DNA from 3 places in the Paenibacillus sp. UMB7766-LJ446 genome. Region 2 is predicted to be linked to each of the others. Evidence: riboswitches for the same ligand, from Rfam matches in the RefSeq annotation. Region 2 holds a riboswitch; each other region holds the start of a gene.
What was found. Region 2 has a riboswitch for thiamine pyrophosphate ahead of QP794_RS05010 (thiamine phosphate synthase). Riboswitches for the same ligand answer to the same signal wherever they lie in the genome.
Positions count from the first base shown of each region.

Region 1 (4,240 bases), on a different contig from region 2:
ATTTAACTGCATGCGAGTCAGATTTGCCACATCACATTTTCCAGAATAAAAGCCTGTCCAGAATAGCTCCACAACACTCTGTTTTTCAGGCAAAATCATCGGCATCATAATCTGATCCACCAGTAAATCAAAATCGGAAGCATAGCTTTGACGCTCCAAACTTTTGCGAATCATCATGTCTTCCTGCACACGTTGCTCCAGAATAGCAAGAATACAATCATCTTTCGAACTAAAGAATTTATAAAATGTTCCTTTGGACACACCCGACTCATCTAGGATCATTTGTATGGAGGTGCTGGTCACTCCATGTTTCTCAAAGAGTACAAGAGCAGAGTCCAATAACATTTGTTTCCGTTTATTCATAAGTTCCCCCTGGATGATTTCGGTGGTTCACGTCACGATATCTTGATCATCTAGCGTAAATCCACTGCAAACATCAGATGTTCCTTCCATATCCCCCTGATTTTAATATTCTGGCGATCCATCTCCTGGAAACCCGCCTTACGCAGCACTCGGATCGATCCGGCATTGTCGGGCAGCGCACCTGCCTCCACGCGTTTGATTCCCGCATCATTCATGGCAAAACTCAGTGCTAGTTGAATGGCTTCACTCATGTAGCCCTTGCCATTGTGCGCCTGGTCGAGCACATAACCCACGATCCATTTTTGGGTGGAATCCAGTTCAAGCTCGAACAGAGAGATCTCCCCAATGAGCTCATTTGTCGTGTTCAGGAAGATTCCGAAAGAATAACGCTTCCCTTCTTCCCTGGCCTTGTTCCAACCTTCAAGCAGGGTGACCTGACCCTCCAGCGTATAGAATGTCTCCGATCGTTCACTTGCCGAGATCTCTTCAAAAACAGCCCGATTGCGGAGCTGTACATCCAGCAGTGATGCCGCGTCCTCCATGTTCAAAAACCGTAAATAGATGCGTTGTCCACGATTGTTCATCTTCGGTATGTTCATCCTTGTCTCTGGTTGTAGTCAATTTCATTCATCATCACAAGTAGGAAAGTTGCCGTTTATACGCCATATCCCAGAACAGATATTCAAACTCAACACTTCTTCTGAATATGTCTTCAATGGCTTCCAGTTCCTGCTCGGTTTTATGTTCACATAATGCATCCAGTGTATCATAGAACCATTCGAATGAGTTCCGGAATTCATCACTTGCATAATTTTCGATCCAAGTCTGATAGAAATTACCCTCTAATGAATCGCGATATTGTTCTTTTAATCTTGTGGCATAATCGTAATACGTCCACGCACAAGGGAAAATGACGGCAATGATTTCGGCAATCCCGCCTGTTTGAGCGACACTCATCATATTTGACGTATATGCCTTGTTGAAAAGAGATGGTTTCACATTGTGATTTTCATCCAGCTTAATCCCAAATTCATTCATGTAATTCCGATGCAAATCCATTTCTTCGTACAGAATAGCGTGTTGAATAACCGTAAAGTTCGTCATCAGTTTTTCATCCGCAGCCTTCACTGCACCCATCGCAAAAATCTTCGCATATTCAATCAGATATGTATAGTCCTGGAGTAGATAAAACTTAAACGCTTCCTGATCCAGTGTGCCTTTCCCCATCTCGTGTAAAAAAGGATGATTGTATCCATCTTCCCATACGGTTATGGACTTGTCTTTTAACGTTCTTGAAAATGACATGATCAGTTCTCCTTTGTCCAAATCATATTGTCCCATCTGCAATCCAGCTATTGCTTCCTGTTATGAAATATACACACCAAAAAGCCCTTGTCCTAATTTCGGCAAGGGCAAAAAATAACATGAGTACATGTCATTTGCTCCCTACGTCAGTATTAACTAACAGGTTCAAAGGGTCAGGTTTTAACCTTCTCAACTGCGAACAGTCCCCCTGCAAATAGCTCAGGCTTATTACAACATGTGTATTTCCAAATGTCAAACTATTCCTATTAATCTTCGAGTTTGCCTAATTCCTCCTGCAAGCTCTTCAGACGGGTGCGAATGGTTTCAATCCTATTCTGCACTTCACTTAACTGGTTCAAATCCCTTTCGTATGCCTGTTCCTCTTCCTTGGCTTTTGCCAATTCATCCTCTGCAACGCCAATCTGGTGCTCCAGATATATGATATCTGAAGAGCTGCCGTGAGTTAAACGCTGTGAATATGTCATGGTTCACCTCATTTCTGGTCTTCCATTGCTTTTCCTATATTATATGGTTGAATATCGATATCCAAATCCATACCCAGAGCCAATTTGGCCAGTTGACTTCCTATAAAGGGCCCCATCGTCAGACCTGATGCTCCAAGCCCGTTGGCTGTGATCAATCCATCCCAATCAGGAACAACACCCATTACCGGAAGAAAACCCGGTGTGAACGGACGGAAGCCTACTCTCACTTCCTGAAACGTGCTATCAGCTAAACCAGGAGCCAGTTCCAATCCTTTATTCAATATTTCCTGCATTCCGCCTGCGGTTACTCTTGTATCATAGCCTTCAATATCATTTTCGTGAGTTGCCCCAATCACAATCTTCTGTTGATCAAAGGCTAACAAATATTGATCCGAAGGAGGCATGACCACAGGCCATTTCTCAGTATCTTCTCGATCGTGAACCTGCAAATGCATAATTTGTGCCTTCTGATAATGAACCTTAAAGTCAATGCCCAAATGCTTGAACAGTTCATTGGCCCAAGCGCCGGCACACACAATAACCTCGTCAGCCGATATGACTTTCCCGTCAACAACTACTCCAGTTACCCGGTCCGATTCATACTGAAGTGTCGCGTCCCCATCAATCAGGACCGCCCCATTTCGTTGTGCCGATCGGATCAAGGCATCGCGCAGCGCACGCCCATCGATACGCGCAGCACCGCTGATGTACACAGATTGAAAAGTTTCCTCCAGTAGAGGAAAACGCTGATGGGTTTCTTTTGCATCCAACAGGGTAATATCACCAATCTCCGGTGCATCTTCTTTACGAAGATGTGCCCGTTCCTGCATCTTGTTGAGTTTCTCCACATCGGTATGAATACTAAGCGCACCCACTTGAGCGTAACCCGTTTCCGTTTCCCCTTCACTCTTAAGTTCTTCAATCAACCCGGGATAGAAACGTGCACCTGCCTTGGCAAGCTGATACCAATCCTGATTGCGGCGTTGGGATAACCAGGGACAGATAATCCCGGCAGCGGCATCCGTAGCCTGCCCTCGATCTTTCCGATCTATAATAAGGACCTCTGCACCCCATTTTGCTAATTGATAGGCTGTTGATGCCCCAAGAATTCCTGATCCTATGACGATGACTTTCTTCATGATTGCATTCCTTTCCTAAATCACTGTATCCATTATAGCCTATACTGTTCGACATGATAATGGCAAGGCATCGGCATGGTGATACATATTCCTAAAAGGTTTTCGGTAAAAGCTCATCGGATTGAAAACATTATTTAAATTACTGTTATTTATGTAATATAATTCAAATCAAGTTTCTTTTAACGCAGTATCCGCGCCATTTACGCACACGACCTTTAACGAAATGAGGAATAACACAACGATGCCGAAACGTAGTATGGGGAATTCGCTGGATACCGATATGCCACTTATGATTACAGGCCAAAACCAGCTGACCGTAGATGAATTGATCCATTGGAGCGACCATTCACGGGATTACAGCATTGTGCAGTGTATCGGGGGAACCGGGAAAATCGCAGCCAAAAATCATGAGTACTCGATTCGGGAAGGAACCGCTCTTATTATGTTCCCAGAGGTGACGTACCGTTACGACAATTTGAGTGATTCATTGTTGTTCGATTGTCTGTCCTTTAATGGCTATTTATTGCCCCGGTTTCTGCATACCTTGCAGATCGGGGAGCTGCGCGCCTTCAAGCCGGACGGAATGCTTCATATCCTGTTGCATGAAATAACGTTAGCGCTGCAGTCCCGGCACAAGGATCAGATCTGGCATGTATCCGCACTGCTGTACATGCTTCTGGTCAGGTTAACCATTGAGGGTGAGCGTTATGGCGCTTATGAACGCTCGGATGCCCGACTAAAACTGGGCGGACTTGTTACATTTATCAAACAAAATTATCATCAGGATATTTCGCTCTCCATGCTGGCACAGCAGATGAATGTCACCGAACAGCATTTGAATCGAATATTCAAAAAGGAATTTCAAATGACTCCGCTTGATTATCTGACACGATATCGGTTGTTGAAAGCCAAGGAATTGCTCGTCCATGACGCCGGGATAACTGCTCA
Region 1 is NZ_JASOYM010000004.1:406,603-410,842, reverse strand. It holds gene QP794_RS12890 (TetR/AcrR family transcriptional regulator) at 1-363, opposite strand, end outside; gene QP794_RS12885 (GNAT family N-acetyltransferase) at 414-962, opposite strand; gene tenA (thiaminase II) at 997-1,668, opposite strand; TPP riboswitch at 1,790-1,888, opposite strand; gene QP794_RS12875 (hypothetical protein) at 1,935-2,153, opposite strand; gene QP794_RS12870 (NAD(P)/FAD-dependent oxidoreductase) at 2,162-3,292, opposite strand; gene QP794_RS12865 (AraC family transcriptional regulator) at 3,534-4,240, shown strand, end outside.
Region 1: another riboswitch for thiamine pyrophosphate. It lies ahead of tenA (thiaminase II); the one in region 2 lies ahead of QP794_RS05010 (thiamine phosphate synthase).

Region 2 (4,240 bases):
TTGGCGGAGTTGATCCGTTGAGTGGAATCAAATATTATTACCCTTCCACTTGTAGCAATGGTTACAGAGCCGAAGAAGTATTTATAAATGCCAAACAAGCGGCAGCGCAAGGTTATTTTGAGTATAACTGTTCCACAAATTAAAGGCAGTTTGTTTGTAATATAAAAGCGAGGTTGCATGAGATGTTTACATTACTTTCAGAAAAGGCTACACCTGTGCTAAAATAGGGTTTCGGAACGATAGCAATGTCCAATAGATAGGAGCAACCTCATCTTATGAGTTTATTGTCAGTAGAGAACGTGAGTCACAATTTTGGAGACCGCACGTTATTTAAAAATGTATCTTTTCGTTTACTTGCCGGAGAGCGTGTAGGCCTTGTTGGTGCAAATGGTGTGGGCAAGTCCACACTGATGAACATCCTTACCGGGAAATTGCTAAAGGACGAAGGGAAGGTCGAATGGACCCCCAAAGTTCGTTATGGATATCTGGATCAGCATACCAAGCTCACGCCTGGAAAAACGATTCGTGACGTGTTAAAGGATGCGTTCCTTCCCTTGCTTGAGTTAGAGAAAGAAATGATGTCCATCACGGATCAGATGGCAGACGCCGATCCGGACAAGCTCGAATTGTTGCTGGAAGAAATGGGTGACATTCAGGAGCAATTGGAGCAAGGTGATTTTTATCTGATTGATGTGAAAGTGGAAGAGATGGCGAATGGACTTGGCTTGTCCGCTATCGGTCTGGATCGTGACGTGGCTGCGCTTAGTGGTGGTCAGCGTACAAAGGTATTGCTTGCCAAGCTTTTACTCGAGAAACCCACTGCTCTTCTTCTGGATGAGCCGACGAACTATCTCGATGTGGAACACATTGAATGGCTGACGCGCTACCTGAAGGATTACCCGTACGCGTTTATTCTGATCTCGCATGATACGGAGTTTATGAATGAGGTCGTTAACGTTATTTATCATTTGGAATTTGCCAAGTTGACGCGTTATGCAGCCAACTATAACAAATTCCTTGAAATGGCTGACATGAATAAGGCCCAACATATTGATGCTTATGAGAAACAGCAGGAGTACATCAAGAAGCAGGAAGATTTCATTCAGCGGAACAAAGCCCGCGCTTCCACTTCCGGTCGTGCCAAGAGCCGTGAGAAGCAGCTCGGCAAGATTGAACGTATTGATCGTCCAGACGAAGCAGCCAAACCCACGTTTAATTTCAAAGATGCCCGTGCGAGCAGTAAAACAGTCTTTGAGGGTATTGATTTTGAGATTGGATATTCGTATGCATTATTGCCCAAAATGACGATGACTATTGAGCGTGGCGAGAAAATTGCCATTGTTGGATGTAACGGTGTAGGTAAATCAACACTACTCAAGACCATTTTGGGGAAAATTCCACCCCTTAGTGGTAAGACTTTCTTGGGTGATTATCTGGAAACCGCTTATTTCGAACAGGAAGTACGTGCAGGTAATATTACCCCGATCGAAGATGTTTGGAATGAATTCTCTCATCTGACACAGAATGAAGTCCGGGGCCATCTTGCACGTTGTGGATTGAAAAATGAGCATATCACCCGTCCGCTTAACGCGCTTAGTGGTGGAGAGCAAGCGAAGGTTCGTTTGTGTAAGCTTCTGATGCGTGAAAGCAACTGGATTTTGTTCGATGAGCCTACGAACCATTTGGATGTGACGGCCAAAGCAGAGCTGAAACGTGCCCTGCAAGAATTCAAGGGTACCGTGCTGCTTGTATCCCATGAACCTGAATTTTATGAAGGCTGGGTAACCAAAACGTGGGATGTTGAGGCGTGGTCCGAGAAACAATAGTTTCTTCATACCAGACGAGCTATTTCGATAACTAGATTGTCTTCAGCAATGGATAAAGAACGTAATAAATGGAAATTGTACGGTGACAAAAAAAGATGTCTATGGTAACATAGGCTACAGCTTCATATGAACACTAGGGGGGCCGCACGATGCGGCTGAGATGGAAGAATGCGATTCCGGACCCTTTGCACCTGATCTGGATCATACCAGCGTAGGGAAGTGGCGCGTTTCAGCTAATGACAAAGGGCGTTATCGTTGACTTTGCGATATTGCCTGCAAGATGAATCATGTGGTTTCTAGGTATACTACGTTGCGACTATGGATGTTTTTATAGTTGGTTATACGTTATGTTTAGAGTAATTGCATGCGACAGTCATTCAGTTGATCATGAATTCTAAATTCGTGGCCACTCCCCTACGGGAGTGGCTTTTTTGTTGTTTTATATCAGCCTAAAGCACGTAAGAGGAGGGCGAACAGGACGTCAATTTTCCATGAACATGTAGCAGCACGATCATTTGAACTGCATGTCATTTCGCCAGGTAAGGGAGACATGTACTCTTTTCTAGATACGGCTAAGAAAGTATGGCGATGGATCGATTTTATCCACATTCGGGAAAAAAAGCTGACCCTAGAGCAGCAGATGTATTGGGCGCAAAGTCTAAAAACACAAGGAGTTCCATCTAAACGAATCGTTATGAACGGCTTAGATCAGCTGGCTCAACATGCGTGGTTGGGTGGTGTGCATTGGGGTCAAGCAGCTATTCAAGGCTATGATCTGGCTGAGTTAAATCGACTGAACCGGCTTCGTGTAGGCGTGTCGGTTCATTCTCTGAAAGAAGCAAAAGTTGCAGAAGAACGTGGAGCGGATTATCTCTTTTACGGGCATGTATACGAATCCGATAGTAAACCGAATTGCGAACCTAAAGGTCTTATTGCGTTGGCTGAAGTATGCTCCAATGTTTCGATTCCAGTGATTGCGATTGGCGGGATTAGACCGGAGAATATCGGGGCTATTCGTACTGCGGGTGCCAAAGGCGCTGCGGTAATCTCAACCATTTGGATGAACAGTAAGCCGGAGCTGGCTGCCGCTTCATTGCGGCAGGCAATCAGGGATTCAGAGAACGCCGAACCAAGGAGATGAGAACATGAGAGAGGAAGCAAGAAGCCGGAGCAGGAATCGTTCGGGTTATCATCCAGGAACAGTATTCAGGAGTAAAGGTGGAACAGAGATTCGAGGCAAGCTTCATGCGGAAACGATTATTGTTGGTGGAGGAGTTATTGGTAGTGCCATTGCATGTGAACTCGCCACCCGCGGTCACGACGTTCTTCTGGTTGAGCGTGCAAGAATAGGCGGGGGAACTTCCTGTGCAGCTGCCGGGATGCTTGCTGCGGACAGTGAGGAATTCACTCATGCTGTGATGGCGAAGCTTGCGCGGCAGAGCAGAGCATTACTTCACGAGCAGAAGGAGCGAATCCATTCACTTAGCGGAGTGGAAATGGGTTTGCAACAGCATGGATTTATTACTCCTTTTCGTTCATACAGTGAGGTCAGCAGTTACAAGAATATCCGATCGTCTTCCTTATCTACAGAACATATTTGGTGGGATCGAGTGGCTGTCCAACAAGAAGCATCATGGTTAAACAGGGATACGTATGGCGCATATTACAGACCTTCCGAGAGCGAGGTTCTTCCTATCAATCTAACGCAGGCTTATGTCAGATCGGCTCAGGCCCTGGGTGCCAGAGTGATGGAAGGTGTACAGAATGTCTGTTTGCATAGGGACATGAATGGAGTGCAAGGTATTGAGACTTCAATTGGAACCATGACATCGAGAAATGTCATTATCGCTACAGGGTTACAAGGCGAAGAATTGATGAGACAAGTGGGCCTTGATTCACCTGTTTTGCCTGTGAAGGGTGAAATTGCAGCCGTGCAGTTCTCACCCCACCATGTCGGTTACAGACCTGACAAAACGGTGTATGCAGAGGATATATATATTGTTCCCAAAGCGAATGGAGAAGTGTGGATTGGTGCAACAAGTCTTCCTGGAAGAACCGACATGAAGGTCTCCGTTCAAGGCATTCAGAAGCTGCTTGCAGCCGCGACAAATTGGGTGCCTGGTATGAAGGAAGCGCATTTTATCCGAGCGTGGGCGGGAGTACGTCCTTCGACTCCGGATGGGTTGCCTTATGTGGGTGCTTGTGAAAGTGTTCCGGGTTTATTCGCTGCTTTTGGACACTATCGTAATGGCATACTGCTTAGTGCGATCACGGGCAGCTTAATGGCTGACTTAATTAATGGTAAAACCTCGGAAGAGCTGGGTATTCAGGACTTAAGTCCTGAACGGTTAAACCGAAAGGAGATATTGCAGTGAATATCATTGTCAACGGACAAAGCATGCATATTGAGGATA
Region 2 is NZ_JASOYM010000002.1:907-5,146, forward strand. It holds gene QP794_RS05000 (hypothetical protein) at 1-143, shown strand, start outside; gene QP794_RS05005 (ABC-F family ATP-binding cassette domain-containing protein) at 276-1,826, shown strand; TPP riboswitch at 1,952-2,061, shown strand; gene QP794_RS05010 (thiamine phosphate synthase) at 2,377-2,967, shown strand; gene thiO (glycine oxidase ThiO) at 2,972-4,201, shown strand; gene thiS (sulfur carrier protein ThiS) at 4,198-4,240, shown strand, end outside.

Region 3 (4,240 bases), on a different contig from region 2:
ACTGATCTTGCCGCGCTGTCCGGTAACATCCTGACCATTCATCAGAATTTGGCCCTCCTGTGGTTTCAGCAAACCGCCGATGATGTGGAAAAGGGTGCTTTTGCCGCAGCCGGAGGGACCGACGATGGCTACGAATTCTCCTTGTTCCACGTTCAGGGACAAGCCATCCAGAACGGGTAATGTGCTACGCCGCTCGCGGAACGAGGCATGCACATTCTGAACTTCCAATGCTGGCGATGAATGATTAGCAGTTAAGGTCACGGCTTTATGTTCAGGATCTCCGCTACCCGTTGGAGTGGTTGTACTCGCATCCGGCGCAGCAGCTGCCCGCTCGTTGTGTTCGGGTGTCATCTTGTCATCACTTCCTAACCTTTATATAGGGCATATTTCAAAATTATCGCTTCTGCGGTCGCCAGCGAACGAGCAGCTTCTCCAGTAGCGCAATGAGCAGGAAGAGCAGCAGACTCAGTGCCACAATAATCATGATTGCCACGAACAGACGGTCCGTCCGATAGGCCGATTTTTGCAGCATCATATAATACCCGATACCCTTATCTGCTCCAATCCATTCCGCGATGATCGCACCCATGACGCTGTACGTAGCGGCAATTTTGATCCCTGAGAACACCGAGGGCAGCGCATGTGGGAGCTCAAGCTTCCAGAAAATTGAGCCTCGTTTGGCGCCAGCCATGCGCATATAGTTCATCATCGCCGCATCGGTGCGGGTCAACCCGTCCATGGCAGCTACAGCCACCGGGAAGAAGCAGACCAAAATGATGGTAATCAGTTTGGGCAGCAGCCCAAATCCGAACCAGATCAGCAAGAGCGGAGCGAGCGCGATGGTCGGTATATTTTGACTAAGAATAAGTAATGGATAGAGTGCAGATTTCAAAAATGGAATCAGATGCAGAACCATCGCAATCAGTAATCCCGTAAGTGTGCCTGCTGCAAACCCGATCAATGTCAGTTGGATGGTTGCCCATGCGTGCATGCCAAGCCGCTCGGCCTGAGAGGCCGCTTCATGGGCGATGTCAGAAGGCGCAGGCAGCATCCATTTTTCGATATGAAACAGGGAGACAGCTCCCTGCCATACCGCTATAAAGAGAATAACCGCCACGAAGGGCGGCCATACGCTTTTCCAATAGGCATGCATTAGCGATATTTCTCCGTCAGGGTGTCCATGCTGAAACCGCTCGGGCTATGGGCGATCTTGATCTGTGAGATGATGCTTGGGCTGCCGGCTTCCACAAGAACTTCATGCATTTTGCGAACAACCTCCAGCAGCTCCTCCAGTTCTCCCTCCATTGTGGTATCGAGTGGATTGACCTGATATTTTAAGCCTGACTGCTGAATAACTTCAATGGCACGATCAACGTATGGATAGGAATTTTCGCCATTGGGCGTTTTGGGAATGACTTGAATGCTAAGTAGTGTGCTTGCCATGAAAGATCACTTTTCCTTTCGGGTTAAATTGCATGAGTTAAACCAGCTTTACACTAAACCACTCCGATTGCAGTACCCTCTTCCGATCGCTGTTATCCCCAGATTTTCCCCATGGGGAAAATCCGGGGATAGCATATGCTTCCGAAGGAGCTTTCTTTCAGAAAGCTTTTAGGCGACCGCTTCGCTTCTTCAGATGGGTTCTGCACTCTTCGTTCTGGTGTAAAAAAAGTTAAATTTAAACTATTTTTATTGGGGTAGAAATTCGTTCGTATACGCCTTGGACACATCTACCTGCTCATCGAGCAGTTTTTTGCTAAACATCCAATCCGTGTAGTTCTGCCATACTTCTTGCTTCTGTTCACCCCAGCGTGGTGCGTCCTCCTGATATTTCGGACTCAGCCATTTCTGGCTTGCGAGTACAAGATCCTTGTCCAAATCCGGTACGGCCTTGATCAGAATGTTGGCAGCTTCTTCGGGATGTTCAATCGCATATTGATATCCTTCAGAAGTGGCTTTCAAGAACGCTTTAACCAGCTCGGGATCGTTCTGAATCGTCTGTTCATTCGTCACAAGCACAGGTGTGTAGTAATCCAGTGCTTCGGAATAATCCTTCACATACAGCATGTCGATCGGCTCTCCGCGAAGTTCGGCTTCAATTCCTGTCCACGCGTAGAAAATCCAGGCAAAATCGATATCGCGTTTCACAGCGGTGAAAAAGTCTGCATCGCCCATGTTAATATTTTTCACTTTGGATACATCCGCACCTTCGCCCTCCATAATGGACTGCATCACGGCCTCTTCTACCGGGGAGCCCCAGCCACCATAGGTTTTGCCTTCAAAATCTTTGGGAGACTTGATGTTTCGATCTACCGGAGCAGCAAATCCGGATGTATTATGCTGAATAACTGCAGCGATGGACACGAGCGGCACGCCCTGTGTGCGGGCCTGGGTCACACTCTCCTGATAACTTACGCCAAAAGGCACTTCGTTCGAAGCAACCATGGTATCCGCGCCTCCGGTACCTGGCTGAACAATCTCGACATTTAAGCCTTCGGCTTTATAAAAGCCTTGATCTACGGCCGCATATAAGCCGGTATGATTCGTATTTGGTGTCCAGTCCAGCACCACTTTAATATCCTTGAGGGCTGCATTGTCACCTTCGCTACTGTTTTCGGTGTTGCTGCCGCCGTTCTCTCCTGAAGGTACAGCTTCTTTGCTGCCACATGCGGCCACAGTTACCAGCAGCACGCACAAGAGCAGCAGTCCCATCATTTTACGCCATCTCATCTTCATTTCTCTCCTTCATATTGTCCGGCCAGTGGCGCGGGGTACTCCTTGGCTTCATATCCAAGCTTCTTGCATAAATCGACAGATTTATACCAGCTATGATCCGGATGACGTCACTTTTTTTAGCTCTCTGACTATATAAAAGAACATTAAAAAAGCGCCCCGTAAATCCGGGACGCGTGCAGGCGTTAGAGATGTGGCACTCAGCAAAGAGACTGGGCTGGGCCAATTCGATATACTCCGATTCCTACGCTGGCATGATCCAGATCAGGTCTAAGGGTCAGTATCTTGGTGGGATACACTCTCAGCCGGCCAATTCCGACTCCCCTGGGAAACTATGAAGTTACGGGCATTACTAGGTGTAATTATAGGCCAGAGGCCGATGTATGTCCAGTCAGGAACTGGATGGAGGGACGAATCGTGGCGTATCGTAGAGGGAAATCTGACTGAGTGCAAAAGCATCGGATTTCGGGTCATACCCCACTTGTTTCTGCGTGGATTCCAGATTCAATCGTTTGAACCGATTATTCGAGATCCCATGCAGTATGGTAAAAGGCTCCAGATCTGTAGCTATAATCGATTTGAACACCAGATCACACAAGTCAGCCGGACTAATATACGCGCTCATATCACGAGCCTCAAGTGGCGGCCCATCCGGTTGGAAATCATCATATGCCCCAATACGTATTGCAACACTATGTAACCCCTCGGTATATGCAAAATAGGCGGCGAGCGATTCACCAAAACATTTGCTAACCCCGTACAAATTCCGTGGGCGTGTCGGCATGTCCGGGTAGATCTGGGCATCAATGGGATACCCTTCAATCGTCTGTGCACTGCTTGCCAGGATGACTCTTCGTACGCCTTGATCCTTGGCCGCACGGAATACATTAAATGTACCTTTGATATTGATGTCCAATAAAGATTCATAGAAGCCGGCATACGGGGAGGGGGCTCCCGCTAGATGTACAACCACATCCATACCTTCACACGCTTGCTGACAAGCTTCGGGATCGGTCACATCCAGTGCCATGATCTCATGGCCTGTCCCAGAATACGTATGCAGTCTGTCGATACTCAGATCCGTAAGTCGCAGGTGAAATGCCTCTGATAAATGTTGAGATAAGTCGCGTCCAATTTTTCCGGCTGCTCCGGTAATTAAAATGTTCATCAAATCAGCTCCAATTCTTAGCGCTGGAAGAACTCAATCCATTCCTTTTCAGGTCCATAGATGAAGAAATAACGGTAACCATTAGGCAGTGCAATGATCTCTCCATCAATAAATTCGGCCTCCGTTGCCTTAATGCGCTCGTATTCAGAATCAAGATCATCGACATGAATGGCAAAATGGTGCACCGTTCCTTCGGCAGGCAGCTTGTCACTGTATCCCTGAATCAACTCAATCTCGGTCTCGTTGCTTCCGTTGAAGCCGAGAAAGGCGAGCTAAATGACGCCGTTGGTATGGGTTACCCGGTCTTTCAATTCAAGACCAACAATCTCCGTATAGAAG
Region 3 is NZ_JASOYM010000010.1:117,585-121,824, forward strand. It holds gene QP794_RS22715 (ABC transporter ATP-binding protein) at 1-351, opposite strand, end outside; gene QP794_RS22720 (ABC transporter permease) at 395-1,153, opposite strand; gene QP794_RS22725 (thiamine-binding protein) at 1,153-1,443, opposite strand; gene QP794_RS22730 (ABC transporter substrate-binding protein) at 1,690-2,730, opposite strand; TPP riboswitch at 2,957-3,069, opposite strand; gene QP794_RS22735 (NAD-dependent epimerase/dehydratase family protein) at 3,125-3,901, opposite strand; partial or broken gene QP794_RS22740 (VOC family protein) at 3,919-4,240, opposite strand, start outside.
Region 3: another riboswitch for thiamine pyrophosphate. It lies ahead of QP794_RS22730 (ABC transporter substrate-binding protein); the one in region 2 lies ahead of QP794_RS05010 (thiamine phosphate synthase).